3 regions of the Serratia liquefaciens ATCC 27592 genome follow, and region 3 is predicted to be linked to each of the others. Evidence: predicted binding sites of a transcription regulator. Region 3 holds the regulator's gene; each other region holds the start of a gene.

Region 1 (10,639 bases), 1.5 Mb from region 3:
TGCCAACTGGCGGACACCCATCCGCAGGCACAATGGCTGGGCCTGGGGCCGCATGAAAACTATCCGGACCGTCGCCTTGCCGCGCAATTCGGGCGCTGGCAACGACCGCTGGAAGAACTGCACACGCCGTACATCTTCCCCGGCGAAAACGGCCTGCGCTGCGACACCCGCCAGTTGCAGTACGGCGACTGGCACGTCGACGGGCAGTTCCACTTTTCACTCAGCCGCTACGGCCTGCGTCAGCTGATGGGCTGTAGCCACCAACACCTGTTGCAGCCGGAAGCCGGTACCTGGCTCAACCTGGACGGCTTCCATATGGGGGTCGGCGGCGACGATTCCTGGAGCCCGAGCGTCAATGCGGACTACCTGCTCAGCCGCAGCCATTACCACTATCAGCTGCGGTTAAAACGCGCGGAACTGGGCTAAATCTGCCAAAACCTCAACGGGTTGCGCATTCTGTAAGCAAACAGTCACAGAATGCGTAATCCGCCTTTGACATGCTGCCAACACCCCGTTATGATTCCGGCCGTTCACACGATTCCTCTGTAGTTCAGTCGGTAGAACGGCGGACTGTTAATCCGTATGTCACTGGTTCGAGTCCAGTCAGAGGAGCCATATTAGAGAAGCCCGCTCAGGGAAACCTGAGCGGGCTTTTTGCTTTTGGGGTTTTGGGGTTTTGGGATTTTGGTTGGCGGCTTGGGGCGAAGAGCGGACCTTCAATAGCGATTCTCATACAATGTGTAAATGGACGGTTGTGAGCTCATTAATTAATATTTATTTATGGGAAATAGAACCATGCGGTTGAAATGAGGCCGTTTTTAATTTCAAAAACAGCAACACTCTCCAAAGGCTGATCAGACAAACCATGTATCAATTCGTGATCGAAAACTTTATTGCCCATTACTATTCTGGAAATAAGTTCTGCTTTAAGTTTCGGATTATTAAAGCGATTATTCACATAGAATTCACGTAAGGATTCTTTCCCTATTGTAGAGGGACTCTCAGCTGGCATCCGATAACCTTTGAAGTCCTCTGAAAAGCAAGAGATGAACGCTTCAATATCACGGGCATTATACGCTTCGAACTGAGCCTTCACTGGTGAATCTACCGACATAAAACCCCTCATAAATGAATTTATATGCAATTAATTTTCATATAAAATCACATTTAGTACATAAAAACAAATCAAAACTTAAGCTGAATTCGATGCTCATCTGGTCAACTTCTGGCACAAAACAGACCTATCATCTTTCCAACCACAACCTCATCGCCATAGTTTGGCTAGAAATTCCTCTATCAGCACACCAACAATTAATTAGCTTATTATTAGGTTAATATTGGACAGGTTATTTCCTCTCAGAGATACCATTTTATAACCTCCCACCAAAGAAGCATTAATCAAGAAATCCCCTTTATTAACGCAACGCCCCGCCCCCCTATCAATAAAACAAAACTCAATAGCTAAAAACTATCACAACATTCAACTATTCCTATTTTATCTATCTGCATCTACTGACTACGCTTAATGCTGAGTGTCGGTAGGCTCCCCGCTGCGAGCCTGACGAAGAGAGCTCATTTTTTATTTTTGTAAATCAGTTGATTAGATAAACCCTTAGCGCAACACCCGATGTGGGCTTTCGCCCGCGATAGCAAGCTAACGGCTCCCTCAGGCATCAGATATTTCGGGCCTGGCGAGCAACCTACGAAGCAGAGAGCGCAACATGACAACTGAAAGCAAATGCCCCTTTTCGGGCGGCGGTAAACTGAATGCACCGCGCCGCGGCCCTTCGAATCAAGACTGGTGGCCCAACCAACTTAGCCTTAAGCCGCTGCACCAACACTCCCCCCTCTCCAACCCGATGGACCCGGACTTCGACTACGCCAAAGCCTTCAACAGCCTTGATCTGGCGGCGGTGAAACAAGACCTGCACGCCCTGATGACCGACTCGCAGGAGTGGTGGCCGGCAGACTTTGGCCACTATGGCGGCCTGTTCATCCGCATGGCCTGGCACAGCGCCGGGACCTACCGCATCGGCGACGGTCGCGGCGGTGCGGGTGAAGGCCAGCAGCGTTTTGCACCGCTCAACAGTTGGCCCGACAACGTCAGCCTCGATAAGGCCCGTCGCCTGCTGTGGCCGATTAAGCAAAAATACGGCCGTAACATTTCCTGGGCCGACCTGATTATCCTGACCGGCAACGTGGCGCTTGAATCCATGGGCTTTAAAACCTTTGGCTACGCGGGCGGTCGCGCCGACACCTGGGAACCGGATGATGTTTACTGGGGCTCGGAAAAAATCTGGCTGGAACTGAGCGGCGGTCAGAACAGCCGCTACTCGGGCGATCGCGACCTTGAAGACCCATTGGCCGCAGTGCAAATGGGCCTGATCTACGTCAACCCGGAAGGCCCGGACGGCAACCCCGATCCGGTCGCTGCGGCGCGCGACATCCGCGAAACCTTCGCCCGCATGGCGATGAACGACGAAGAAACCGTGGCGCTGATTGCCGGCGGCCACACCTTCGGCAAGACCCACGGCGCGGGCCCGGCGTCGCACGTCGGTGACGATCCGGAAAGCGCAGGCCTTGAACTGCAGGGTCTCGGCTGGCATAGCAGCTTCGGTACCGGCAAGGGTAAAGACGCCATCACCAGCGGTTTGGAAGTCACCTGGACCACCACCCCAACCCAGTGGAACCACGACTTCTTCCGGCACCTGTTCGAATACGAGTGGGAATTGACGCAAAGCCCGGCCGGTGCACACCAGTGGGTGGCCAAAGACGTCGGCGAAACCATTCCTGATGCCTTCGATCCCAACAAAAAGCAGCGCCCGACCATGCTGACGACTGACCTGTCGCTGCGTTTCGATCCGGCCTATGAAAAGATCTCACGTCGTTTCTATGAACATCCCGATCAGCTTGCCGATGCCTTCGCTCGCGCCTGGTACAAACTGACCCACCGCGATATGGGGCCGCGCGCTCGCTATCTCGGCCCGGAAGTGCCGGCCGAAGAGCTGATTTGGCAGGATCCGATCCCGGCGGTCGATCATGAGTTGATTAACGATCAGGATATTGCCGATCTTAAAACCCGGATCCTGGCCTCGGGCCTGCCGGTATCGGTGCTGGTTTCCACCGCCTGGGCATCCGCCTCCAGCTTCCGCGGTTCCGACAAACGCGGCGGCGCCAACGGGGCGCGTATTCGTCTGGCGCCACAAAAGGATTGGGCGGTGAACGAGCCTGCTCAGCTGGCACAAACCCTGGCCACGTTGGAAGGTATTCAGCAGGCCTTTAACCAGGCGCAGTCAGGTAACAAACGCGTCTCGCTGGCGGATGTGATCGTGCTGGCCGGTGCGGCCGGCATCGAAAAAGCGGCGATCAGCGCCGGGCACCCGGTGAGCGTTCCCTTCACGCCGGGCCGCATGGACGCAACGCAGGAGCAGACCGACGTCGAATCCTTCGAAGCGATGGAACCGGTGGCCGATGGCTTCCGCAACTACCTGAAGCAGCAATTCAGCGTGCCAGCCGAGGCGCTGTTGGTCGATAAAGCGCAGCTGTTGACGCTGACCGCACCGGAAATGACGGTATTGGTGGGCGGGTTACGGGTGCTGAACGCCAACGTCGGTCAAAGCCAGCACGGCGTGTTGACCCAACGCCCACAGGCGCTGACCAACGACTTCTTCGTCAATTTGCTGGATATGGGTACCACCTGGAAAGCGGCCAACGAAGACGGCGTGTTTGAAGGGCGCGACAACCAAACGGGTGCGCTCAAATGGACGGCGACGCGTGCCGATCTGATCTTCGGTTCGCACTCTCAGCTGCGGGCTTTGTCGGAAGTCTACGCCAGCTCAGACGCCCAGGGCAGCTTCGTACGCGACTTTGTCGCCGCCTGGACTAAGGTGATGAACCTCGATCGTTTTGATCTCGCCTAAGAGATGTAACGGGCGCAGCATGCAGCGCCCCTACGCCAAACACCAGTGAAGGCTTTGTCAGTAGCCTGAAAGCCCGCTTAGGTCAGCTTAAGCGGGCTTTTTATTTCACAGGATCTCGCGCGAGTAGTACTCAAATATTTTCCAGATCGATACCGCGCGTTTTCGGGCCAAACACGCCGATCACCACCATCACAATCAGCATGCTGGCCACGATAAACGCGATAACCCCCACCGAGCCGCCGTATTGCAGGATGATGCCGATGATCAGGCTGCTGAATACCGTCGACAGTCGGCTGAACGAATAGCAGAAGCCGACAGCGCGGGCGCGTATATAAGTCGGGAACACTTCCGATTGATAAGAATGGTAGCTATAGGTCAGCCAGGCATTGGACCAGGTGATGAAGAAACCGCAAAGGATCAGCCAGACGGGGTTGTTTTGCAGGGCAAACAGCGAGCCGAAGATCACCGTCACCAGGCAGGAAAGTACAATCTGCCACTTGTTTTCCATCTTGTCGGCATAGCGGCTGCACAGCAGCGATCCCAACGGGTAAGCCAGAGTAATAAAGAAGGCATACAGCAAGCTGTGGGTGATGGAGGCTCCCTTTCCGGCCAGCAAAGCGGGCAGCCAGTTGCCAAAGCCAAAGAATCCGATGGCCTGGAAGAAATTCATCACCACCAGCATCAGGGTACGACTGCGGTAACGCGGCGACCAAATATCCTTAAAGCTCCCCTGCGCCGGCATTTCGCTGTGTGCTTGCGCGTCATGCGCGGGGAAATCCGCCGTATGGGTGACGCCGCAGCGCCGTTCCATCGCCTGCATCACCTGCCGGACCTCCGGGTAGCGCCGCTGCTGTGCCAGCCAGCGCGGCGATTCCGGCAGGCCTTTACGCACCAGCCAGATCACCAGCGAAGCCACCGCACCGGCGATCACCACGTAACGCCAGCCGCTCAGGCCCAGGATGGTTTGCGGCACCAGCCACCACGACATTAACGCCACCGTCGGCACCGAGAGAAACTGAATGAAGAAAGAAAAGGCAAACGCCCGGGTGCGCAGATGTGCGGGCACCCATTCGGTCAGATAAGTATCGATCGTCACCAGCTCAATACCCAAGCCGACGCCGACCAAAAAGCGCAGGAAGATCACCCATTCGGCCTGATGCTGAAAAGCCAGACACAGCGAAAAGATGCCATACCAGGCCAGGGCAAACATAAAGGTGCTGCGGCGGCCAAAGCGGTCGGCATAGGGGCTGAGCAGGCTGGCGCCGATAAACAGGCCAAGGAAGGTGGCGGAGGCGAATGCCGCCTGGTCGGAGACACCGAACACGCCCTGCGCTCCGGTATGGAAGATGCCTTCGGCGATTAAGCCGGTGCTGATGTATCCGGTCTGGAACAGGTCGTAGAGTTCAAAAAAGCCGCCTAACGCCAGCAAAGCAATAAACCGCCACAGCCCGGCGGAGGTGGGCAATGCATCTATTCTTGCCGACAGATCCCGTTCATGGATCGGCGACTGGGCCGCCCCCACGCTTCCCGCAACCAAAGAATCACTCACCATTAACCTCGCCATAACATAATCGATAGTTTTCTATGCTATCGGCTCGGCGTCGGAGTTAAATATTTAATTAGCAGACTATGAAAAAATTTTAAGCATAAAAAACTGCAGCAATCTGTTTTGCTGAGAGAAAATTCAACCGGAGTAGCAATGCACGACAGCGAACTGATGGCCCGCTGTCGTGCGGTGGGGCTTAGCGGATGTGGTGGTGTTGCAGGCGTTCGCCGCGGTAAAAGTTCAGCACACACCAGCCGAGGGCGATCAGCGCCAGCGGTGCAGCGACAAAACCGATGTTGCCCATGCCCAGATGCCGGCTGACCTGGTTACCCAGCAGCGCGCCGCCGCCGATACCAAAGTTGTACAGCCCGGAGTAGATCGACATCGCCACGTCGGTGGCGTCCGGCGCCAGGTTTAACACCTTGGCCTGCATCGACAGGCCAATCGCCATAATGGCCATGCCCCACACCGCAAACAGCAACGTCAGGTGATTTTCATTGCCGGAGGCCGGCAACAGCAGCAGCAGGCTCAGCATCAACAGCGCGATAGCGCCGATAAAAAAGCCCGACGGAAAACGTTCGCTGAAGCGGCTAAACAGCAGGCTGCCAATGATACCGGCGGCGCCGAACAGCAACAGCATCAGGGTGGTGAAGTTTTCCGACAGCCCGGCCACGGTCTGAATAAAGGGTTCGATATAGCTGTAGGCGGTGAAATTCGCCGTCACCACGATGATGGTCAGCATATACAGGCTAACCAGCGCCGGACGCTTAAACAGCATCGGTACGCTGGACAGTGAACCGGAATGCTCGCTTTTCAGCACCGGCAGCAGACGCCACAGCAGCACCAGCGCCAGGGTGGCGCAAACCGCGATGCCGATAAAGGTCATGCGCCAACCGAGGATCTGACCAATCACGCGGCCCAGCGGCAGGCCGAGCACCATGGCCAGCGCGGTACCGCCGGCCAGCAGGCTCAGCGCCTGCGCCTTTTTGCCCGCCGGGGCGACCCGGATCGCCAGCGAGGCGGTGATCGACCAGAATACCGCGTGGGCCAGCGCCACACCGGCACGGGAAATCACCAGCGTGGTGAAGTTCCAGGCCACGGCGGTCAGCACATGGCTGGCGATAAACAGTATGAACACCCCGATCAGCAGCTTGCGCCGTTCAATTTTGCTGGTGAGCAGCATACACACCAGAGAGGCGGAGGCGACAATCCAGGCGTAAATGGTGATGATCAAACCCACTTGCTCGGTTTGCATTGAGAAACTTTTGGCGATGTCGCTCAGCAACCCCACCGGAATAAATTCGGTGGTATTGAAGATAAAGGCCGAGACGGCAAGGATGACCACGCGCAACCAGGCGGTTGAGCGAGATACCTGGGTTTGTTCCATGTTAAACGGGATCCGGACAGGTGCGGGAAGTAGCGATATTTTAACCAACTGGCGGGGTAAATACGATATAGATCACACTTTTATTGGCCTGTTTTTTTCGACAGTCTTTTGCCGCGCAAAGGCCTGCAAACCTGCAGGCCTTTGGCAGAAATAAACAGGCGTTATTGGCTGATGCAGCGTTGTAACGCCTCAATCGAGGTATTAATACCGGCATCGACCGACATGGTCAGATCTTCCATCTCCAGCGAGACCCAGTCGTTGTAACCCATCATGCGTACCACCGAGAAGAATTCCTTCCACCACTGCAAATCCTGCCCGCACCCGACGGCCACATAGTTCCAGGCACGTTGTGCAACCTGTTCCACCGGCCGGGTTTCCAGCAGCCCGTTGACCGCCACTATCCCCCTTTCCAGCCGCACATCTTTGCCGTGCACGTGGTGGATCGCGTCCCCCAGGCGCCGTGCGACGGCAATCGGATCGGCCCCCATCCAGATCAGATGGCTGGGATCGAGGTTCAAGCCCACCATCGGCCCCACCGCGTCGCGCAGCCTGAACAGCGTGTCCGGGTTCCACACCAGCATCGAGCTGAAATTTTCCAGCGCGAACTTCTCTATGCCGAACGCCTGCGCCTTATCCACCAGCTTCTGCCAATACGGGATCGCCACCTCGTTCCACTGGTAGTCCAGGCAGTTTTTCAGCGTCGGCGGCCAACTGACGGTATAGGTGATCCAGTTAGGGATGCTGTCGCCGGGCGCCGCAGGGGGCAATCCGCTCATCATGACGATTTTTTTCACCCCCAGGCCGGCGGCCAGCGCCAGCGTGTTGTCGGTATCATGGCGGTGTTTTTCGCCCAGCACGCCTGGCTCCAGCGGATTACCGGAAACGTTCAGCGCCGCAATTTTCATGCCGCGGCTTTCCAGCGCCGCCATCAGCCGCCGCCGCTTGCCCGCGTCCTGCAACAGCGCCACGGTGTCCAGATGCGGTGCCGAAGACCAGCCGCCGGTGGTCATTTCCACGCCAAACACCCCCAGTTCGCCCAGGCGATCCAGCATGGCTTCAAACGGCAGGTGGCCCAGGCTATCGGTACAAAAAGAAAGTTTCATGCTTTTGCTCCGGGTAAATAGGTTTATTCAAAGGCCACCCAACGGGCGCCCTGGTTGGCGGAACGCACGCAGTTTTCAATCCAGCGCACGCCCTCGATCCCGGCGTCGATATCCGGATACACCAGTTGCGCCAGCGCCTGCCGATCGCCGCGGCGAGTGGCGTCGATAGCCAGAGCAAATTTCAGGTAGATGTTGGCCCAGGATTCGGTCAGGCCTTCGGTATGCAAAGCCCCCAGCCGTTCCCAGGCGTTACAGGTATCGTCCAGATACGCCATGCCGCGATACAGCGTCTGGTTTGGCTGCCCCTGCACCTCGTAGCGCAGCTCGCTGGGGTTGATGTCGCTCCACTCCAGGCTGGCCTTCGACCCCACGATGCGAATACGCTGGCTGCTCATCGCGCCAGCATTCACCGATGAAGCCCACATCCGCCCTACCGCGCCGCTTTCATAGCGCATCATCACCAGCGCGTTGTCTTCCAACGGTGCTCGTGAGGGAATAAAACTTTGCCGATCGCAGAGCAGCTCGCGGATCTGCATCTGCGGCATGACCAATTGGGAGAGGTAGTAGGTGTGGGTGGAAATATCCCCCAGCACAAAGCTCGGGCCGGAGATCTTGGGGTCAATGCGCCATTTCTGCGCTTCGCTGAGGCGATCCACTTCGTCCGTGGCATTAAAACCGTGGGTATATTGCAGATCCACCATCCGTACTTCGCCAATCTGGCCGTTGGCGATCATCGCGCGCATTTGCAGCAGCAGCGGGTGGCCGGAGAAACCGTAAGTCACGCCGACGATCAGGTTTTTTTCCGCCGCCAGCGCTTTAATTTCATAGGCTTCCTGGCTGGTGAAAAACAGCGGTTTCTCGCAGATGACGTGCAACCCGGCCTGCAGCGCCGCACGGGTAATTTCGTAATGCGTACCGTTCGGCGTCGCTACCGACACCACTTCGATGCCGTCCTCACGCAGCGCCTCTTGAACAAACAACGTACGGTAATCTTCATAGCAGCGTTCGGCCGCTACCCCCAGGTTCACGCCAAACTCGCGGCCGCGATCCGGCACGATATCAAACGCGCCGGCCACCAGCTCAAAAGCGGTATTATCCCGTAGCGCCCCGCAGCGATGCTTGTATCCCACCTGCCCCAACCGCCCGCCGCCGACCATAGCCCAGCGCAGAAGGCGCGCCGTTTTTCTTTCGCCATTTAGCATAGTTGCTCCCGAAATCTTGGATTTCATCGTTTTCGCCGCATTGCACCCGGGTGCAAACTTTAACTGCACCCGGGTGCAAAATTAGGTAGCAACTTGACCGCTCAACAAATGCCACTTGCGATGGACTATTGGAGAGGGTTAAAAATAAGTCAAATGCGCCATAATAAATCTGCCGATCAGGATCACAAAATACCGCTAAAAAGATCCGCTGCGTTGTGCCGATGGCCCGCAGGATCCTCGCGCCAACGTCGGCAATTCCCGCATTCGACTACGCTGTGCTAATCTGTTGAACCCATACCGTTTTTTCATCACGAGCGAAAGATGATGGCGAAGAAACCCGGCTCTACCCCGGCGCCCGCAGCACGCAAGGCGACGGCCAGCGATGTGGCCGCCCGCGCCGGCGTGTCTAAATGGACGGTATCGCGTGCCTTTACCGACGGCGCGTCGATCTCACCGCAGACCATGCAACGGGTTCAAACCGCAGCGCGTGAATTGGGTTATCGCCCTAACCTGCTGGCGCGCAGCCTGTCGAAAAAGAGTACCCGCATCATCGGGCTGGTGGCGGACGAACTGAAAAACCCGCATATCTTTACGCTGCTGGATGAAGTGACCCGGCAGTTGCAAAGCCGCGGTTATATGGCGTTGCTGCTCAATATCACCTCTGAACACGATTATGAGTCGGTGCTGACGCTGGCGGACCAAATGCAGGTGGACGGGCTGCTGTTCCTCGGCACGCTGCTCAATGACCGGCTGATCAGCCTGGCGCAGGACATTCACCGTATTCCGCTGGTAGTGCTGTATCGCTACAGTGAAAGCCCCTATATCCAGGTGCTGGCGACCCACGGTTATCAGGCTGGGTTCGACATCGGCGAGTTGCTGCTCCAGCAAGATTACCCGCGTATGGGCTATCTGGCGGGACCAATCAGCGAATCTACCCAGTTGCGCCGCCTGGACGGTTTCCGTGCCGCGCTGGCGCAACAGCAGCGTGAGGTCAACCTGGTGCTGCAGGCTCCGCACTACCAGCGTCTTTGCGGGATGGAGGCCTTTTCGACCTACCTGGCCGCCACCCCGGCAGAGCAACGGATAGACGCCATTTTTTGCGAGAACGACATTCTGGCGGTCGGCGTTATCGATGCCATACGCGCCAAGCCGGGCTGTGCGCCGATTGCCGTGGTGGGCTTTGACGACATTGAGCTGGCGGCCTCCCCCAGCTACCAGCTAACCACTTACCGCCAGCCGATGCAGCAGCTGATAGCCGATGGCATTCACTGCCTGACGCAGGCCTTCGAACCCGGCGGACAACGGCTGTATACCGGCGAATTGATCGTCCGGCAATCACATCTAAAACAACCCTAAGACGGCGAGAAATCGGCTCACTGCTATTGAGGTCACTATGTCAGCTATCTACGATTGGTCTGTGCTTGCTCTTCGCCGTATTTACGATCGCCGCATCAGCAGTTCACCGGTCCTCGACAGCAACC
Region 2 (10,639 bases), 920 kb from region 3:
CCATGCACACCGCCACGCCACACAGCCCCAGCGACATCGCCCGTGGGATAACACTGGCGGAGCTTTTGATCTCCGGCGCCATCGGCGTGACCAGCTCACAACCGACGAACATAAACATCGCCATACCGATCAGGCTGAATACCGCAAAGGGATCGCTCAGGCTCAGCGTGCTGCCGAACCAGCCTTCCAGCGGTACTGCATGCGGCGAAAGCAGCCCGGTAATGCCAAATATCACCAGGGTGCTCCACATGGCGAAGGTCAGCACGATCTCCGCTTTACCGAAGGCCTCGATGCCGAAGGCGTTGAGTGCACCGAACACGATGACCAACCCCACCCCCACCATCCAGGAAGCATTGTGAGTTTCCATCAGGGTATTAAGGTGCTCAAAATTCACCAGCGCCATAATGCCGGAGAGAATGGTTTCGGCGGTCCCGGCAAAGATATGCACGATCAAGTAGGCCGACAGCGCGCCGGTAATGGCAAAAAAGCGTCCCATACCACAGGCGATATAGTCATACACCGATCCGGAGGTCGGCAAGATCGCCGCCGCTTCCGAGAAGGTGGTGAGCTGGGCCTGCATCATGATAAAGGCGATCAGCATCGCCAGCGCGAAGGTATCGCCGCCGATGCCGAAACCGCTGGTCACGGTGAGGATCACCGGGCTGGCCATAATCACCCCGACCGAGCTGGCCAGCGTGGTGGGGAATCCGACCTTGCCCCGCTCAAGATGGGCATGAAGCCGCGACGACAGGTTCATGGTTATGTCCTCTTATAGTTTTATCGTTTGGCCCTGATGGTGCTTTTGCAGGTGTTTCGTCGCCAGTGGCGGCAATATCACTATAGAGAGGAAAAGAAAATGCTGACTATCGTCCTTAAGGACGAGGCTAAACCATAGCTTTTTCGTCTTACCTTTGGTGCCCAATCAACCGTTATGGTTTTCGTTGGCCGGAAAAGGTTTTCACAGAGAGAACAAACGGGATTAAGGCTGTCTATCGTTCTTAAGAACGAGCCGTGGGGAGCGGCATCAGCGGTGAGACTGGCCGGTGATATCGCAGGGGGTCACCACGCCGAGGGGGAAATTGCTGTAAATTCAGCAGGAAGGCCATAGGCAATTCGTTAATATATTAATAAAATATCGACACTCGTGCGGCACTGTCGCTGCCGAGGCCTCTTCGTTGCCTTGTTATTTATGTGTTTTATTGCAATCAGGCTCACGTTGTTAATATGTATTTATTGTGTTGCACAATTGCTATCACTATGCTTGTATCGTTCACATATTGACCGAATATTCCAGACCGAACGATAAAGGGAGGAAATGAATCATGCACATTACATCGTCCGATGCCTTTATCAACAGCTGTTTGACCACCATTGCGCACCTGATCCCGGTGTCCGCAGGGGTGTTTTATTTGGTTAACCAGGACCTGCGGCCAGACCACTATATTTTGCACGGCATCTCCGATAAAACCCACCAGCAGTACTTGAACCATTTCCAGCAGATCGATCCGCTCAAGCCTGCCAACTTTCACCAGCAGGACATCAATATGGTCGGCATGAGCCCGGCGGCAATCGCCAATAACCGCCATTACTATCATGACTTTATGCTGCCCAATGATATGCGCGACATGACGGAGATCTTTATTCGGCAGCGTAAACGCATCGTTGCCGGGGTGTCCTTGATCCGCGATACGCCGTTTACCGAACTGGAACGCGGTCGCCTGCGGGCGGTGATGCCGCTGATCGAACTGGCGACCCGCGACCTTTTGCCCGACGGGGAAGCCCGCCTGCTGACCGCCAAAGAGCAGGAGATCGTCAATATGGTGCGTGAAGGCGCCAGTAATAAACGCATAGCGTTGAAGCTGGGTATTTCGCTTTCAACGGTAAAAACCCATATGCGCAATATTTTTGCCAAAACTGAAGTGGTCAACCGTACCGAATTGGTGGCCAGCAGCTTTATTGCCCACGGTTAATAAATAGAGCCATAACATCGGCTTATAGTGGAGAAAATAAGTTCGTTAATTATTCGCCATTCATGGCGCGGTTTCCGCCTGCCCAGAATACGGCAACGCGGTTATATCTGACTCAGGCTTAACCTGCGGGGATAATTATTATGTCCAGTGATTCCGTTTCTGTACCCGCTGCCGGGGCGGCTCTCCCCTGCCCGCCGCGGCTGCTGACCGCCATCATCATCTTTGCCGCCATTGCACCGGGCATCCTGATGACCGCCCCGGCGGTTGCCGCGCAACTGGCCAGCCAATGGTCGCTCACCCCCGCGCAAATCGGCCATCTGTTTTCCACCGAGCTGGGGGCCATGAGCCTCGCCACCCTGCCTGCCTGGTGGTGGATCAGCCGCGTTAACTGGCGCCGGGTGGCAACCCTGGCTGCGGGGGTGTTTATCGTCGGCAATTTGGCGTCGGCAATGGTCAGTGATTTTCACCTGTTACTGGGGCTGCGTTTCATCGCCTCTTTGGCGGGCGGCACACTGATGATCCTGTGTATCACCTGTGCCGGTGGCACCGCCAACCCCAGCCGGGTTTACGCCTTGTGGGTGCTGGGCCAGTTGGTGCTTGGCGCCGTTGGGCTGCTGGTGCTGCCCTTGCTGTTCGCCCATTTTGGCCTGATGGCGGTATACCTGATCCTGGCGGCCATCATGCTGTGCTGCCTGCCGCTGCTTTCCGCCTTTCCCAGCGGCTTTCACCCTGCGCAATCCACCGCCCATACCACGGCAACGCCGTGGCTGCGTAAAGTCTTCGCCGTCCTGGCGGTGCTGACCTTTTATATCAGCCTGAGCGCAGTCTGGACCTTTATCGGCAGTATCGCCCACGCGGCCGGCCTTTCGCCGGTCAGCAGCGGCCAGGTGCTGGCGGCCGCCACGCTGTTTGGCATCGTCGGCGCCGGTGGTGCGGCGTTCATCAGCGCCAGGCGAGGCGGCAATGGGCTGATCTGGCTAAGTTACGGCTTGTTGCTCGCCGGCATTGCGCTGCTGTTCCACACGCCGCAGCTGCTGCGTTTTGCGCTGGCAGCGGTGCTGTTCAAGTTTACCTGGACCTTTGTGCTGCCGTTTATCCTGGCCCGCGTCGCCGGGCTGGATAACAACGGCAAGCTGATGAACAACATCAATCTGGTGATTGGCGGCGGCATGGCGATCGGCCCATCGCTGGCCGGTTATTGGATTGAGTCTTCAGGCGGTTTCGACAGGCTGCTGGTCGGGGCGCTGGGCAGTGCGCTGCTGTCGCTGCTGCTGATTTCGCTGGCTTCACCGCGCGTTCAACGCGCCATTTAACAGGAGTAATAAGGTGAAAAGAAAAACCGGTTTCTTGTTTGATGAACGCTGTTTCTGGCACAGCACCGGCCTGCATGCCACCACGCTGCCGGTCGGCGGCTGGGTGCAACCGCCCTCAGGGGCGGGCCATGCCGAATCGCCGGAAACCAAACGGCGGATGAAAAACCTGATGGACGTGTCCGGCCTGTCGCGACAGCTCCAGCTGCTAAGTACCGACATGGCGACGGAAGAAGACCTGTTACGCATTCATCCGACCGACTATCTGCAACGTTTCAAACAGCTAAGTGATAACGGCGGCGGCATGCTGGGTGAGGAAGCACCTTTGGGCCCGGGCAGCTACGAGATAGCCAAACTGTCCGCCGGGCTGGCCTGCGCGGCGGTCGAAGCGGTGCTGCAGGGCCACCTGGATAACGCCTATGCGTTGTCGCGCCCACCGGGCCACCATTGCCTGCCGGATCAATCGATGGGGTTCTGCTTTCTGGCCAATATCCCGATCGCCATCGAGCGTGCCAGGGCCAAATACGGTTTGGGCAAAGTGGCGGTGCTCGATTGGGACGTGCATCACGGTAATGGTACGCAGCATATCTATTGGCAACGTGACGACGTACTGACGATGTCGCTGCATCAGGACGGCTGCTTCCCAGCGGGCTACTCCGGTGAACAGGACCGCGGTGCCGGGGCGGGAGAAGGCTTTAACATCAATATTCCGCTGCTGGCGGGCGCCGGTGACGACGGCTATCTGTATGCCATGCGACAGATAGTGATCCCGGCACTCGAGCGCTTCAAACCCGAGCTGATCATTGTTGCCTGCGGCTACGATGCCAATGCCCTCGACCCGCTGGCGCGCATGCAGTTGCACAGCGACAGTTTCCGCAGCATGACGGCCCTGGTGCAGGACGCCGCCGACCGCCTCTGCGATGGAAAGCTGGTGATGGTGCATGAGGGCGGTTATGCCGAGTCCTACGTGCCCTTCTGCGGGCTGGCGGTGATGGAGCAGCTTAGCGGTATTCGCACCGAGGTCGAAGATCCGCTGTTGGCATTCATCCGCCAACAGCAGCCGCGAGACGCCTTCAATCTGTTCCAACGCCAGGCTATCGATGCGCTGGCACAGCACTTCATTCGCTAAATATCCTGGGGCACCGCACGCAGTGCCCCTACCCATTCTCCGCTTTGCCGCTACGCTGAATATGACCTTTCCGATGAGAAAATACGATGTCTGAACAGAAGATCAGCTTTATCAAAGGTGGGCATGGCGATATTGCCGTGCATGACTGGGGCCATGACCGACCGCGTTTTCTGGCGCTGCTGGTGCACGGTTACGGCGAGCATCTCGGCCGTTATCAGTACGTCGCGCGTACGCTGGAAGCGCAGGGTGCGCGGGTGTTCGGCCCCGATCATCTCGGCCATGGGCTTTCGCAGGGCGAACGCGTATTGATTGAAGATTATGACGCCGTGGTCGACGACGTTCGACGCGTAACGGAGCATTTTCAGCGGCTGCATCCTGGCGTCCCCCTGGTGGTTATCGGCCATTCCATGGGCGGGATGATTGCCACCCGCTACGTTCAACGTTATGGCGATGACGTGCGTGCGCTGGTGCTTTCCGGCCCCTTGATTGGCGAAAGAACCCTGATTTCGGATTTGCTTACTCTGCCAGAGATCCCGGACACGCCGCTCGATACTGCCACCCTGTCGCGTGATCCGTCGGTGGGGGAAGCCTATCAGGCCGACCCGCTGGTGTGGCACGGGCCGTTCAAACGCCCGACGCTGCGGGCGATGCAGCAGATCCTGGCAAAAATCAACGCCGGCCCGGGCTTCGGCACGCTGCCTACGCTGTGGATACATGGCGATGACGACAGGCTGGTGTTAATGGCGGAATCGCAAACCGCGATCGATCTGCTCAAGGGCAGCGATTTCGAAGCGATGGTCAATCCAGGCGGGCGACACGAGAGTTTTAACGAAACCAACAAGGATCAGATATTAAGGCGGATCACCGACTTTATCGAACGGGTGCTGGGATAGCTGAATGCCCCCCTCCCGGCGGAGAGGGGCCAGTTCACGATCAGCCTTCGACGATCGCCAGGTAATGTTTTACAAAACGATCCGAGGTGATCTCCCAGCGTACCGGGGTGCCTTTTTCGACAAACCACGAATCCCCGGCCTGATACTGCACGGATTTACCGGTCTTTTCGTCGGTCAGCGTCGCGCTACCCTCCCACACCGTGGCGTGTTCGGAGAACGGATACTCCATTACAAAGGTGCCGCGCGTGCAGCTGAAAATACCGCAGTTCAGGTTATCGGTCGGCTCACCGAAAAGGCTCGCCACCCCGACGTTTGGCTCACCGTCGATCACCGTGGCGCCCAGGTTGCTGACGCTGCCAATGTCCAACAGTTCAGGCAGCGGTTGCTTAAGCAGTAATGGTTTCATGTTTCTCTCCTGTGATAAAAATTAGCGACGGCCTTTCCAGTAGCCGGACGTCTGGTGCCAAACCTTGCCGGCGGTGGTCATTACCCGTCGCAGCTTGTCTTTACCGAAGATATTGACGTGCGGAATCGAACTCATCAGATCGTAACGATCCGATCCTTCGCTCATGCCCTCTGCCAACACTTTGCAAACGATATGACTCGGCGTTACGCCAAAGCCGGAATAGCCCTGCACATAAAACACGTTGTCATGCTGCGGCAAGGTGCCGATCTGCGGGAACAGGTTGGCGCTGCAACACAGCGGCCCGCCCCAGGCCAGGTCGATCTTCACGTCATGCAGGTACGGGAACACTTTCAGCATCAGGTTGCGGTTCCAGGCCTTAAGATCCGACGGAATGTATTCGATCAAGCGGGTGGCGCTGCCAAACAGCAGCCGGTTTTCATTGGTCACCCGGTAATAATCGATCACCGGGCGGATATCGCTGTAGGCACCGCGGATCGGGCTGATTTGGCGGATCAGTTCTTCAGGCAAGGGTTCGGTCGCCAGTTGGAACGCGTAGGTATTGATGGTTTTGTTGTAGATGAACGGCTCCATGCCGTTGAGGAAACCGTTGCACGCCCACAGCATCTTGTTGGCACGTACTGAGCCCATGGCGGTGCGCACTTTGATGCGCGAACCGTATTCCACGCCCAGCACGCTGCTGTTTTCGAAGATTTTTACGCCGTAGCCGCTGAGCGCCTTCGCCTCGCCCAACAGCAGGTTGAGCGAATGCACGTGGCCGCCGCCCATGTGTTTCAATGCGCAGGTATAGGCATCTGACCCCACGACCTGTTTCACCTCTGCGCCGGTGTAGAGTTCAATCTCTTCATCCGGCGATACCGCCTTGAATTCCTTCAGCCAGCTGCGCAGGGTTTTCTCCTGGCGTGCATTGCTGCCGAGGTAGCCATAGCCAAAACAGAAATCGGCATCAATCGCGTACTTCTTGATGCGCTCACGAATAATCCCGGCGCCGAGGTTGCTGATTTTGAAGATGGTTTCCAGCCCGGAGGGGCCGACGTGGCGTTTGATTTTTTCCAGATCGTGACCGATACCGGCCATCACCTGCCCGCCATTGCGGCCGGTGCCGCCGTAGCCCAGGTAGCGCCCTTCGAGTATGGCGATATTGGTGATGCCGCGCTCAGCCAACTCCAGGGCGGTATTGATGCCGGAGAAACCACCGCCGATGATCACCACGTCAACGTCCAGATCTTCTTCCAGCGTCGGAAAGCGCAGATCGTATTTTTTGGTTGCCGCGTAGTAGGTTAACGATTCGATATTATTGTTCACTGTCGCACTCCCGAAGACCCTATGCCATAACATCGGATTATCAGGAGGTGGGCGCGACGTCGCCATGTCCCTTTAGGGACATTCGCAACAAATAATTAACACTCAGGCGCTGCGGCGCAGCGGGGTGGCCAACAGCAGATTGAACAGTTCGGCCTGCGAACCGATCGCCAGCTTGCTGTAGATGTTCTTGCGGTGGTTTTTCACCGTTCCCAGGCTGATGAACAGCCGATCGGCGATTTGCTGCGAGCCGCAGCCGTCCAGGATCAGATCCACTATTTCGCGCTCGCGCGGCGTCAACAGATAACGTGCCTGCACCGCATGATCCGTCACCCTTTCTGGCTCTGCCGAGGCGACGACCACTTCGCCATGCAGCCGCGCGACGCTCTTGAGCAGCGTCAGCGCATCACGCAACTCAGCCAACTGCGGATAGCGCACCCCCACCGACTGGCGCGCCGAGCCGAAAAACACCCCCAACCCGCGTTCCGGCGTCAGGGGCAGCAGCACCCCGGCTTCATCATGCCAGCCGGTTTTGCGGTAAAAGTTACGGTAATAATCAGTATGGTAGAAGCCGCAGGGAGCCAACTGGCGCAGGGTCAGCACCTCGCCGCCGCCGCCATCATTCAGCGCCTGGTAAAACGGATCCTGCAGGTAAGCGCCCTGTTGATAGAGTTGATTGACCGCGTCACTGTTTTCTCGCTCGGTTTTGATCAGGCAACGTGGCGCCTGGCCGCGTTCAAACGCGTAAACAATGGCGCTATCAAAGGCGAAGAACCCTTCCAGCCAGGCCAACAGGTTGGGATAGAAACCTTGGGTTGCGACTGCGTCTATCACTGCGGATAACCGTTCCACCTGAATATTCATCTTCGCCCCGCCATCATTAATAAATTAACAATCACTTTATTCCGGCTACGCCGTGGCCTGTTTGTTATAGAAAACACTCAATAGCGCCAAATGCAACAGCAGAATCGTTTACATGTTAAACAAATCACACCTTCGCCAGATTATTGCGGCGTGGCCTAACGAGGCTGGATTAATATATTAACGGAATCCCTTTCAGGCAGCGAAAAGCAGTGGTTCAGCCGCAGAGGCTGGCTTATGCTGTGGTTTTCGCGTGCCAAGGAGAGAACATGACTACCAGCCTGACCATTGCCAACCGCCAGACCTGGTTCGGCCACGGCAGCATCAGCCAACTGATCCCGCTACTGACCGCCGAGCCACAGCCGACGCTGCTGTTTAGCTGCCGATCATTCCTCAATGGCGCGGTGTATTCCTCACTGGCAGACGGATTGACGCCACTGCTGCTCGGCACCGAAATCGTCAGTCACGAGGCTTCACCGCAAGAGATAGACGCCTGGGTCGCGCGCTGGCGCGGCAAGGTAAGACGCGTGGTAGCCATTGGCGGCGGTAGCGTGCTGGATGCTGCCAAGGCCTTTGCCGCGCTGGTCGAGCACCCGTTGCCCACCCTGCGCTATATGGAAAAGATCGGCGACACAAAAATCAGCGGTGCAACCCTGCCGCTCATTGCCATCCCGACCACCGCCGGTACCGGCAGTGAAGTCACGCAAAATGCGGTGATCACCGACACCCAGGTGAGCAAGGTGAAAGCCTCGCTGCGCCATAACAACTTTGTGCCACACACCGCCATCCTGGATCCGCAGCTGCTGCAAGGGTCACCGGACAAGGTGCTGGCCTACTGCGCCATCGACGCCTTTACCCACCTGTTCGAGGCCTATCTGTCCAAAACCGCCAATACCATGACGCGCGAGATGTCGCTGACCGGCATTCGCCACTTCCTGCAGGCTTGGCCTGCGCTCAACCGCAGCGCCGAGGCTCACGAGGCGATTATGCAAGCCTCTTACCTTGGCGGCCTGACGCTGAGCGCCGCTGGGCTGGGAGTGATCCACGGCATCGCCGGCGAGATTGGCGCCCTGCGCGATTATCACCACGGCCAGGTCTGTGGTCGCCTGCTGCTGCCGTTCCTCGAACTGCTGGCGAAAAGCGAACAACCGCAGCAGCGGGCGCTGATGGCTGAGCTTGCCGCCCGCCTGTTCCCCGAGCAGCATGACAGCCCGGAACGCTACCTGATCGACTTTATTACCCGCAATGCCATCGCCAGTTTCTGGCAGGATGACCTGCCGATTTCCGCCGACGAACTGGCGGTGACGCTGGCAAAATCCAACAGCAAGAACTCGCTGATCGACTACAGCGCGCCGCAGCGGCAGCAGATGATCGAAGGCGCATTCCGCATCGAATGATTATATAATCAGATCAAAGTAATAGCGGGAGATTGGACATGGGCATCATCAGCTGGATTTTCACCGGCATCGCGATTGGCATCCTGGTCGGCTTGCTGATCAAGATTTTTGGCAAGAAGAAAGATCAGTAAACATTAAGCTGTTCCATGAGCCGCCAGCAGGCATTCGTGGAACAGCTTGACCACCCGCTGCGGGCTGGGCGAACGCCGCAGCACGCTGGAATATTCGCAGTGATAACGGAACAGCGTCGGTTTGATGGCGCGCATCATATTTTGCGCGACAAAAAACGCCGCATAGTGGTCGGGAAGAAAGCCGACGTACTTACCGGAAAGAATTAGGGTCGCGATCGACTCCTGGGCAAACCCCGTTGCCTTGCGATGTAAATGCTGCTGCAGGCTCAGTTCCATATTCGGCGAATGGTAGCCTAATCCGGCAAAGGCATAATTGTGCAACAGATCCCAATTCAGTATTTCATGGTTAGCGGAAAATAATTCATGTTGCGCGCCACAATATAAGAACATCCTCTCATGAAATAACGAACTATAAGATAAACTTTCCGCACTGCGGTGCATGGGAATAATGCCAATTTGAAATTGGCCGTCAATGACGCCGCGTTCAATGGTATTTATCGGTTCCACATACATTTGCAAAGAGACATCCGGCGCCTGCTCGCTGAATAAGGCAATCGCCCGGCCGATATGCGCCTGAGGATTACTGACGGTATGGTCGAATATCGCCACGTGCAGCTGCCCACCCAGGCGTTGATGCACATCATCCACCCCACGGCGAAAGGCCTCGGTCGCCGCCAACAGATTCACGGTTTCCTGATAAATCAGCAGCCCTTCGTCAGTAACCGCAAACCCCTCGCGCCCGCGGTGGCACAGCGTCAGGCCCAGTCGCTGTTCCAAATCCTTGATATGCTTGCTGATGGTCGACAGGCTGATATTCAGCTCCAGCTCGGCGGCGCTCATGCCGCCACAGTCGACCACCGCCTTAAATACCCGCAGCAACCGCAGATCCATATCCGATAACTGGCCCAACAATGCGCGCTTTTTTACTTGCATAAAACCTTAAGTAAGTTTCGACATATGATTATTCACATTAGTGAAGAAGCAGAACATAGTCAATTTCACTCAACAATTCATTAACACGTTTATTTATACCCTCTAGCTTTTATAGTTGCGGCCAGGCGTCCAGCTCACTCAGCCCAGGTACTTACTCAAGTAAGTACCTGGGCTGAGCTGGTGCAGATAACAACGCTGCAATTTAAAAGATGACGGGCATAGTTAATTAACCGTACCTATTCTCCCCCTCGGAGGGAAAAATGGCTGATTTAAATCAACGTGAAAATAA
Region 3 (10,639 bases):
CGGATCGAGAATGCCGCGTACCGTATCGTTCAGCCCCATGGCAATACCCACCGGCACCCCGATAATCACCGCGGCCAGCAACGCAACCAGGATGCGCCCCAGGCTGGCGGCCAGATGCTGCCATAGCGTGGCATCCATAAAACCCTGCGGGCTGGCTATGGTGATCAACTGATGCAGCACCTGCTGCGGCGCCGGCAAGAACAACGGGCTGATCAGGTTCAACGCGGTCACGCCCCACCAAATAGCCAGCACCACCAACAGGGTGGTGCTGCTCAACCAGACGTTGCGTGGCACGCTAAAGCGTCGCGGTGCCGCAGCCTTCGGCTGGGCAACCTCTTTAAGGGCAGAATGCAGGCTCATAACAAGGCCTCACGCTGTTGGAAGACTTTACCCAGCACGTATTCGCGCTGGGCGATAAATTCAGGATCAGACTTGATCGAACGGCAAGGCTCACCGTCGGCATAGCGTTGGCCGAAATTCAGCGCCAGACGCTCCACCACCTGCCCCGGCCCCGGCGACAGCAGCAGCAGCTCACTGGCAAGGAACACCGCCTCTTCAATATCGTGGGTAATCAACAACACCTGCTTGCCGGTATCCCGCCAGATGGTCAGCAGCAGTTCCTGCATTTGTTCACGGGTGAAAGCATCCAATGCACCGAACGGCTCATCCAGCAACAGCAAACGCGGATTGGCCGCCAGTGCGCGAGCTATGCCCACGCGCTGGCGCATGCCACCGGAAAGCTGCCAGATGAAGTGCTGATCATAACCGGCCAAACCGACGCGCTGTAACATCTGCAGCGCCACTTCACGACGCTGCGGCTTGCCGACCCCGGCCAGCTGCAAGCCAAATTCGACGTTATCCACCACGTTACGCCACGGCAGTAAACCTTCATGCTGGAACACCACGCCCCGCTCGGCTCCGGGGCCTTTTACGGGAACTTCGTCAAGCGTGATGCTGCCAGCTGAAGGCTCGATAAACCCGGCGATCAAATTCAGCAGCGTGGTTTTGCCACAGCCCGAAGGGCCAAGCACCACCACCAGTTGTCCAGCGTCAATCTGGAACGAGACGTCGCGCAGCGCAGGACGCCCCTGGTACTCTGCTGAAAGATGGTTAACGTTTAGCATTCTGCTCCCTTACGACTGCGGCGCAGCCTGCACCTGTTTCACAAAGCGATCGGTGACATAGGCACTGTAATCGCTGTCGACCTGGGGAATTTTGCCCTGCTGTTTGAGGAACTCGGCGGTGTCATGAATGGCTTTGTCCACCGGCTGACCAAGCTGGGTGATCTGTTCGGCGACCGGCAGGTAAGTATTGCCCTGCACCAGCACCGGTATCTGCTCTTCCGGCACGCCGCTCAACCGGGACAGCGTGCTGAGGTTGCCCTTGTCCTTCAGCCACTGTTCCGGCTGCGCCAAATAGGCTTTTTGGGCGTTCAGTGCGCTGGCGGCAAAGGCCGTCACCACTTCAGGATGCTTCTCGGCAAAGTCCTTGCGCACTACCCAAACGTCGAGCGTCGGGGCGCCCCATTGTCCGACCTGGGCGGAATCCGTCAGCACCTTGCCCTGTTTGGCCAACTCATTGACCACCGGAGCCCAAACATAGGCGCCATCGATATCACCGCGCTGCCAGGCCGCGGCGATGGCCGGCGGTTGCAGATTGAGGATTTTGACCTGCTCTGGCTTGATACCCCAGTGCTTCAGAGAAGCCAACAGGCTGTAGTGCGTGGTTGAGATAAAGGGTACGGCGATGCGCTTACCGATCAGATCCTGCGGGCTTTTAATCTCTTTTTTCACCACCAGCGCTTCGGAACTGCCGAGCTGGGAGGCGATCAAAAACACTTCGATAGGCAGTTTTTGGCTGGCGGCCACCGCCAATGGGCTGGAACCGATGTTGCCAATCTGGACATCCCCGGAAGCCAATGCGCGCAGCACGCTGGAGCCACTGTCGAATTTGCGCCAGTCAACGGTAGCGCCGGACTGTTTGGCGAAGCTGTTTTCCGCCTGCGCCACCTTGGCGGGTTCCGCCGAAGTCTGGTAGGCCACGGTCACGTCCACCGCATAGGCGCTGGCTGTGCCGAGTGACAACGCCAGTAGTACCGCGCTGCGTAATGCAAAGAGTTTGCTCGCCATGATCGCTCCGTTGATAAAAGTCTGTTCAGTTGCTGACAGTTTTATCCGAGCGTTGGCGAGCTATAAAAGAATAAAAAACTCTGCGTTATTACTTATGGGAATATTTAATCAAATCATCCCGATGTGGCGGAATCCCTCCAGGGAATCTTTTAGGGGCCCGCGTCAGTGTTCTCACATTAAGATAAAAAGTCACGGGCGGTGGCTGGTTGAAACGAACCCCATCTGCTTACAGGCTCAGTTCGCCACGCAAAAAAATCTGCGCATAGCCGCCTATCAGGGTACGGTCGCCTTTCAGTTCGCAGAACAGCTCACCGCCGCGCGCCGAAATCTGCCGCGCGTGTAATTGATGGCGGCCGAGACGGGCGCTCCAGTAAGGCATCAACGTGCAGTGTGCAGAGCCGGTAACCGGATCCTCACCGCCGTCCAGCGTGAAATAGCGCGAAACGAAATCCACCGTTTCGCCCGGTGCGCTGGCGATCACCGCGCGCCCGGCCAAAGTAATCAACGCCGGGATATCCGGCTGCAACGCTCGCACCTGCGCTTCGTTTTCCAGCACCACCAGCAGCGCATTGGCTTGCCACACTTCCTGCGGTTCAACGCCCAATAGCGCGCTCAGCCCGGCAGGCGTCGCGATTTTTTGCGGCGGTCGGGACGGAAAATCCAGGATCAAGCGTTCGCCATCTTCGGCGTCGCGCTTAACGTACAAATCACCGCTTGCCGAACGGAAACGGATATCCTGCAACGCCGGATTGACCGCGCTGAACATCACGTGCGCCGCCGCCAGCGTGCCGTGGCCGCACAGATCCACCTCACGATGGGGAGTAAACCAGCGAATGGCCGACATATCGCCATCGTCCCAGACGAAGCTGGTTTCAGGCAGGCTCAGCTCATTGGCGATCGCTTGCATCTCGGCGGTCGACAACGGCTGTTTCAGCAGGCATACGCCGGCCGGATTGCCGCGAAGCCCTTCGCCGGTGAAGGCCACTACGTGGAAGTAATTTTCTGCCATCTGCAACTCCTTAATGCCAGATGAGTAACACACAGGCCGCCGTCAGCAGCCCCATAGACAGATTAAAGATGATCCAGGCCTTTTTGCTGCGTAACAGGCGGCCAATCACCGTGCCGAAGCCGAGCCAAATCACCCCGGCAACGATATTCACCACCAAAATGCCCAGCGAGATCGCCACAATCGACGTGTTGTACCTGTCGCCTGCCAGGCTAAAACTGGCCACCGCCCCCAGCGCCATCAGCCAGGCCTTGGGATTAAGGAACTGCAACAGCCAGCCCTGATACAAGCGTATCGGTTTGGGCGGCGCCACGTCGGTCTCCAGCTTTTCATAGGCGGCAGTGGCCACTTTCCACGCCAGCCATAACAGGTACAGGCTGCCGAGGATTTTCAGCACCAGGTGCAGCGCAGGATAAACCAGGATCAGGCTGCCGACCCCGAACGCCACCAGCAGCAAAATACTTTGCATCCCCAGCATGATGCCTATCATCAACAGCAGCGAGCGCATAAAACCAAAATTGGCGCCGGAGGTGGTCAGCAACATATTATTAGGGCCTGGCGTGATTGCGGCGACCCACAGGAAGCCTAACATCGAAAGAAATAAACTCGGTTCCATGAGGTGGGTGCTCCTCACCCAGGGTGATTTTTTGCAGTATTATTGTCAGTTCAGGATAGTGAAGCTAACAGCGCACTATTAATCCCACAATAGCCGCCAATAAGATTTTTACTCAGGTTATGCATGAATCCTTTCGCCCTTTGACCGGGGCCAGTAATCCGCATCTGCAGACGCTGCTGCCAAGGCTGGTGCGCCGCCGCGTGCAGCTAAAACCACATTGGCAACGGCTGGAATTGCCCGACGGCGACTTTGTCGATCTCGCCTGGAGCGAAGATCCGGCTCAGGCTGCCGGCAAGCCGCGCGTGGTACTGTTCCACGGACTGGAAGGCAATTTCTACAGCCCCTACGCTCACGGTCAGCTCAGCGCCTGGCGTGAAAAAGGCTGGCTTGGCGTGGTGATGCATTTTCGCGGCTGCAGCGGCGTGCCGAACCGCAAGCAGCGCATCTATCACTCCGGAGAAACGGAAGATGCGCGTTTCTTTCTGAGGTGGCTGCGCGCAACCTACGGCGAAGCCCCCACCGCCGCGGTCGGGGTCTCGCTCGGCGGCAACATGCTGGCCTGCTACCTGGCACAGCAGGGGGCGGACAGTCTGCTGCAGGCGGCTGTCGTGGTTTCAGCACCGCTGATGCTGGAGCCCTGTTCGTGGCGTATGGAACAAGGCTTTTCGCGCGTTTATCAGCGCTATCTGCTTGGGCAACTCAAACAAAATGCCACCCGCAAGCTGCTGCACTACCCTGACACGTTGCCGCTCAAGCTGCCGCAGCTCAAAGCGTTGCGCCGGATCCGCGACTTTGATGACGCCATTACCTCGCGCATTCACGGCTTCAGCGACGCCAGTGATTATTATCGCCGTTGCAGCGCCCTGCCGCTGTTGCCGGCGATCCAGACGCCGTTATTGATCATCCATGCCAAAGACGATCCCTTTATGACCGACGAAGTGATCCCCGAGGTCACCACGCTGCCGCACAACATTGAGTATCAGTTGACCGAGTTTGGCGGCCACGTCGGTTTTGTCGGCGGCACCTTGAAACACCCCCAAATGTGGCTGGAATACCGTATTCCATCCTGGCTTTCCCCTTATCTGGACACAACCACGTGATTATCCCCTGGAAAGAACTGGAAACTGAGACCCTAAACAGCCTGATCGAGTCCTTTGTGTTACGCGAAGGCACCGACTACGGCGAGCACGAACGCTCGCTGGAACAGAAAGTGGAAGACGTGCGCCGCCAGTTGAAAAACGGCGAGGTGCTGCTGGTTTGGTCAGAACTGCATGAGACCGTCAACATCATGCCACGCGGCCAGTTCCGCGCCGGGCAGGAAGAAATTTAGTGGCGATCGGTTCTATGACTGACGGAAAAAATCAGGTAACAATGGGTTATTGCAAACCAACGCGCGGAATTTTGCCCTTGGCGAAAGGGCGTCAAACAGACCAATAATCATATCTGACGCCTGCGCATTTAACACGGAGTGACCTACCACCATGTCCGCCAAACATCCCGTTATCGCAGTGACCGGCTCCAGCGGGGCCGGCACCACCACCACCAGCGTGGCGTTCCGTAAAATCTTTCAGCAGTTGAACATCCGCGCCGCCGAGCTGGAAGGCGACAGTTTCCACCGCTACACCCGGCCGGAAATGGACGCGGCGATCCGCAAAGCGCGCGATCTCGGCCGCCATATCAGCTATTTCGGCCCCGAAGCCAATGACTTCGGCCTGCTGCAACAAAGCTTTCTCGACTACGGCAAAAACGGCACCGGTCGCTCACGCAAGTATCTTCATACCTACGATGAAGCGGTACCCTATAATCAGGTTCCCGGCACTTTCACCCCATGGGAAGCCTTGCCGGCACCGACCGACGTGCTGTTCTACGAAGGGCTCCACGGTGGCGTCGTGACTGAACACATCGACGTGGCCAAACACGTCGATCTGCTGGTCGGCGTAGTACCGATCGTGAACCTGGAATGGATCCAGAAGCTGATCCGCGATACCGGTGAACGCGGTCACTCCCGCGAAGCGGTAATGGATTCGGTGGTTCGTTCGATGGAAGACTACATCAACTACATCACGCCGCAGTTCTCACGTACCCATATCAACTTCCAACGGGTGCCGACGGTAGACACCTCCAACCCGTTCGCCGCCAAGGCTATCCCTTCGCTGGACGAGAGCTTTGTGGTGATCCACTTCCGCGGGCTGGACCAGATCGACTTCCCTTATCTGCTGGCAATGCTGCAGGGATCTTTTATCTCGCATATCAATACGCTGGTGGTGCCGGGTGGCAAAATGGGGCTGGCGATGGAACTGATCATGGCGCCGCTGGTGCAGCGACTGCTGGAAGGGAAAAAAATCGAGTAATCTACGGGGCGCGGTACAACCGCGCCCCTTTATCCGTTACGCCAGGTCGCGGATTTCAAAACTGTGGGTCACGCTGGCGGCTTTGCTCAGCATCAGTGAAACCGAACAGTACTTCTCAGCTGACAGGTTGACCGCACGTTCCACGATCTTGTCGCTCAAATCTTTGCCGGTCACGATAAAATGCAGGTTGATATGGGTAAACAACCGTGGCGCTTCTTCGCGGCGTTCAGAGGTCAGTTTCACCTCGCAATCACGTACGTCGTTGCGTCCTTTTTGCAGGATCGACACCACGTCGATAGCACTGCAGCCCCCTACTGACATCAGCACCATTTCCATCGGACTGGGTGCTTTATCGCCGGCGTTGCCGTCCATCAATACCTGATGGCCAGACGCGGATTCACCCAGAAACGTCAGCCCTTCCACCCACTTAACTCTTGCCTGCATGCTGGTCACTCCGGTTAATTTCTTAAAATCAGAGTACGCTTTCGCATAGAAACTGGCAACGGAACCTGATGCTAATCATGCTGAAGCGAGACAACACGAGACACCCGCCTCACTCTGTGCTACAAACAGAGCCGCAATAAATCTTTCCGGGACACTGATTTCAGGGAAACTCCCAGGGAAAGGCTCCTTTACCGGTATGTTAACAGAATGTAGCTTGCAGCTCTCCCGGCAAGTTAATATGCTAGAGCGACAGCGTATATTTATGACACGCCTCAAAACCTGCTGATAGCCACCATTAAAACAACGGCGACAGCACGTTTTACAGGGAACTCTGACCCCTGTGACACAAGGCAGCGATAACAACAGAGGATAACAGCGAATGGTTCTCGGCAAACCGCAAACAGACCCTACTCTCGAATGGTTCCTGTCTCATTGCCATATCCACAAATATCCATCCAAAAGTACGCTGATTCACCAAGGTGAAAAAGCCGAAACGCTTTACTACATCGTCAAAGGCTCCGTCGCGGTGCTGATTAAGGATGAAGAAGGTAAAGAGATGATCCTGTCCTACCTTAACCAGGGGGATTTCATCGGCGAGCTTGGATTATTTGAAGAAGGTCAGGAGCGTAGCGCCTGGGTTAGGGCGAAGACCGCCTGTGAAGTGGCTGAAATTTCCTACAAGAAATTCCGCCAGCTGATTCAGGTAAACCCGGACATCCTGATGCGCCTGTCTGCCCAGATGGCAAACCGCCTGCAGATAACCTCTGAGAAAGTGGGTAACCTCGCCTTCCTGGACGTTACGGGCCGCATCGCGCAAACCCTGCTGAACCTGGCGAAACAGCCTGATGCCATGACCCATCCGGATGGCATGCAGATTAAAATCACCCGTCAGGAAATTGGCCAGATCGTCGGTTGCTCTCGTGAAACCGTGGGTCGTATTCTGAAAATGCTGGAAGATCAAAACCTGATCTCCGCTCACGGCAAAACTATTGTCGTTTACGGCACCCGTTAATCACTGAAAAAACGGCGCGATAATTCGCGCCGTTTTTTTATGCCCCGATTTATCATGTGGCGCCGACTGATTTATCATCCGGAAGTCAACTATGCACTGCGACAAACGCTGGTGCTGTGCCTGCCGGTTCTGCTCGGGCTGCTGATCGGCCAACTGCAATACGGCCTACTATTTTCCCTGGTTCCCGCCTGCTGCAACATCGCCGGGCTGGACACGCCCCACAAACGCTTCTTTAAACGCCTGATCGTCGGCGGCTCGCTCTTTGCGCTTAGCAGCCTGCTGCTGCAACAGGCACTGCTGTGGCAAGTACCGCTGCCCGCATTGATGCTCGGTCTGGCACTGTTGCTTGGCGTCAGCGGCGAAATCAGCCCACTGCACGCCCGCCTGCTGCCCGCCGCGCTGGTTGCCGCCATCTTCTCCCTCAGCATGGCCGGTACGGTGCCGCTTTGGCACGCGCCGGTGTTATATATCGTGGGTACCGCCTGGTACGGCCTGTTTACCTGGTTCTGGTTCAAGCTGTGGAAAGAGCAACCGATGCGCGAGTCGCTCAATCAGCTCTATCTGGAGCTGGCGGACTACTTCGAAGCCAAATATTCGCTGTTGACCCAGCACACCGATCCGCAGACCGCCTTACCACCGCTGCTGGTGCGCCAGCAAAAGGTCATGGACCTGATCACCTTGCTGTATCAGCAGCTTAATTTTCTGCCCCATGCCAGCAATCTCGAACAAAAGCGCCTGCAACGCACCTTTCAGGTCGCGCTGGATTTGCAGGAACATATCACCGTCAGCCTGCATCTGCCGGAAGAAGTCCAAAAACTGGTAGAGCAGAGCCAGGCCGAAGCCATTATCCGCCGCAATGCACAGGTGATTGCCAATCGGCTGCGCACGGTAGCGCACGATATCCTCTATCATCAGCATTCTCAGCGTTTCAACATGGATCATGAGCTGGCAGCCCTGGAAAAAGTGGCGGCGCAACACCCGGATAACCCGGTCGGCCAATTCTGTTATTACCACTTCAGCCGCATCGCCCGCCTGCTGCGCACCCAGCACCCACTCTACCGACGCGATCTGATGGCCAATCAAAACCGTCTGCCATTCTGGCCCGCGCTGGTCAGTTACCTGTCGTTCAAATCCAACGCCCTGCGCAATGCGGCTCGGCTGGGAGTCACCCTGGCAGCGGGCAGCAGCCTGGGGATGATATTCAATCTGCCAAAACCTTACTGGATCTTGCTGACCATCATGCTGGTGAGCCAAAACGGCTACAACGCCACCCGGGTACGCATCCAGCACCGTGCGCTCGGCACTCTGGTTGGGTTGGTGATTGCCGCCGGGTTACTGCAGCTGCAGCTGCCCGAGGCTGAGACGCTGGGCGTGATGCTGGTGATCACGCTGCTGGCCTATCTGGTTTCACGTAAAAATTACGGGCTGGCGGTAATTGGCTTTACGGTGACGGCGGTTTACACCCTGCAACTGTTGGCACTGAACGGCACCCACTTCCTGGTGCCGCGCCTGATCGACACGCTGATCGGCTGCGTGCTGGTGTTCGGTAGTACCATCTGGCTGTGGCCACAGTGGCAAAGCGGTCTGCTACGCAAGAACGCCCACCAGGCGTTGGAAAACGATCAGCAGGCGCTGCGCCTGTTGCTGGAAGAGCAAGAACCCGATCCCAGCGCGCTGGCTTATGCCCGCATGCAGGTCAATCAGGCGCATAACGCGCTGTTCACCTCACTCAATCAGGCGATGCAGGAGCCGGGATTTGAATCGAGCTACCTGGCAGATATGCGCCTGTGGGTTACGCACAGCCAGTTTATTGTCGAACACCTGAATGCGATGACCATTCTGGCGCGCGAGCACTATATGCTGACGCCAAAGCTGGCAGAGGAGTATCTGCAGTCTTGTGAAATCGCGCTGCAAAGCTGTCAGCAGCGGCTTGAATACGACGGGCCGAGCAGTGGCAACGGCATTATGCAGCCACCGGATTTGCAGCCGGATATGCCGGTGACTGAAATGGAACGCCATCTGCGGCGCATTTTGTCCCACCTGAGCGTCATGCACACCATTTCGTCACTGGCCTGGCGCCAGCGTCCGCACCATGGTATCTGGCTGAAACGCAAACTGCGCGATCAATAAGGGCGCCGCCGGCGCCCTCAGACTGCTGACAAAGCTTGTTATTAGGGAGACCGCCCCTCGGTGCACCAGGCCCGAGTATCTCGGGCTCACAGACCACTTTGTCATCAAACTCAGGGCACCCTCGGTGCCCTTATGCATTAAGCGCCAATCACGTCCTGCACGGCCAGCTCAAACAGCGCCATCCCTTCGTCAATATCCTCGGTTGCTACCACCAGCGAAGGCGCAAAACGGATCACGTTTGGCCCGGCATTGAGGATCATCAACCCGCGTGCAGCGGCGGCAGTCAGGAAATCACGCGCCTTACCGTGGTGATTTTTCGTCAATTCGGCACCGATCAGCAGCCCCATGCCGCGAATATCGCTGAAAACACCATATTTCTCGCCAATCTGCTTTAACGCCTGCACGTACAGTCCATGACGCAGTTCAATGCCACTGAGCACTTCTGGCGTATTGATCACGTCCAGCGCCGCCTCCGCCACCGCGCAGGCTAACGGGTTGCCGCCGTAGGTGGTGCCATGGGTACCCACCTGCATCACCGAGGCAATCTCTTCGGTGGTCAGCATCGCGCTAACCGGGAAGCCACCGCCAAGCGCCTTGGCGGTGGTCAGGATGTCTGGCGTCACGCCATAGTGCATATAGGCGAACAGTTTGCCACTGCGCCCCATACCACTTTGCACTTCGTCGAATACCAGCAGCGCCTGATGCTGGTTGCACAGTTCGCGTACGCCCTTGAGGAAGTCGGCGTCTACCGGGGTAATCCCCCCTTCACCCTGGATCGGCTCCATTACCACCGCGCAGGTATGGTCGTCCATCACCGCTTTCACCGCGGCCAGATCGTTGAACGGCACGTGTACGATATCAGCCGGTTTGGGCCCAAAGCCGTCGGAATATTTGGCCTGTCCGCCGACGGAGACGGTAAACAGCGTGCGGCCGTGAAACGCGTTATAGAAC

The links. Region 3 encodes CRP, which controls carbon source genes, mostly activating them, when cyclic AMP is high. Its sites were predicted from a motif close to ATGTGANNNNNNTCACAT; they were not measured.
Region 1: the regulator CRP is predicted to act here: its motif matches at 6,914-6,931, upstream of M495_RS15985 (sugar transporter).
Region 2: the regulator CRP is predicted to act here: its motif matches at 8,005-8,022, upstream of M495_RS02385 (iron-containing alcohol dehydrogenase).

Annotation. Positions count from the first base shown of each region.
Region 1 covers NC_021741.1:3,386,400-3,397,038, forward strand. Annotated here, with positions in the region: gene M495_RS15960 (beta-galactosidase) at 1-426, shown strand, start outside; tRNA gene M495_RS15965 (tRNA-Asn) at 540-615, shown strand; gene M495_RS15970 (nuclear transport factor 2 family protein) at 779-1,114, opposite strand; gene katG (catalase/peroxidase HPI) at 1,722-3,920, shown strand; gene M495_RS15980 (MFS transporter) at 4,051-5,472, opposite strand; gene M495_RS15985 (sugar transporter) at 5,663-6,853, opposite strand; gene M495_RS15990 (sugar phosphate isomerase/epimerase family protein) at 7,015-7,956, opposite strand; gene M495_RS15995 (Gfo/Idh/MocA family protein) at 7,980-9,158, opposite strand; gene M495_RS16000 (LacI family DNA-binding transcriptional regulator) at 9,480-10,514, shown strand; gene M495_RS16005 (aspartyl/asparaginyl beta-hydroxylase domain-containing protein) at 10,552-10,639, shown strand, end outside.
Region 2 covers NC_021741.1:517,804-528,442, reverse strand. Annotated here, with positions in the region: gene M495_RS02425 (APC family permease) at 1-757, opposite strand, end outside; gene M495_RS02420 (helix-turn-helix transcriptional regulator) at 1,323-1,970, shown strand; gene M495_RS02415 (MFS transporter) at 2,111-3,283, shown strand; gene M495_RS02410 (class II histone deacetylase) at 3,297-4,409, shown strand; gene M495_RS02405 (alpha/beta hydrolase) at 4,496-5,302, shown strand; gene M495_RS02400 (cupin domain-containing protein) at 5,343-5,708, opposite strand; gene M495_RS02395 (NAD(P)/FAD-dependent oxidoreductase) at 5,730-7,031, opposite strand; gene M495_RS02390 (response regulator transcription factor) at 7,134-7,892, opposite strand; gene M495_RS02385 (iron-containing alcohol dehydrogenase) at 8,159-9,286, shown strand; gene M495_RS02380 (LysR family transcriptional regulator) at 9,421-10,350, opposite strand; gene M495_RS02375 (aspartate aminotransferase family protein) at 10,611-10,639, shown strand, end outside.
Region 3 covers NC_021741.1:4,840,655-4,851,293, forward strand. Annotated here, with positions in the region: gene tauC (taurine ABC transporter permease TauC) at 1-360, opposite strand, end outside; gene tauB (taurine ABC transporter ATP-binding subunit) at 357-1,124, opposite strand; gene tauA (taurine ABC transporter substrate-binding protein) at 1,134-2,129, opposite strand; gene M495_RS22625 (PhzF family phenazine biosynthesis protein) at 2,356-3,138, opposite strand; gene M495_RS22630 (LysE family translocator) at 3,149-3,751, opposite strand; gene M495_RS22635 (hydrolase) at 3,871-4,851, shown strand; gene M495_RS22640 (YheU family protein) at 4,848-5,081, shown strand; gene M495_RS22645 (phosphoribulokinase) at 5,233-6,102, shown strand; gene M495_RS22650 (OsmC family protein) at 6,139-6,546, opposite strand; gene crp (cAMP-activated global transcriptional regulator CRP) at 6,926-7,558, shown strand; gene M495_RS22660 (YccS/YhfK family putative transporter) at 7,613-9,688, shown strand; gene argD (bifunctional acetylornithine/succinyldiaminopimelate transaminase) at 9,826-10,639, opposite strand, start outside.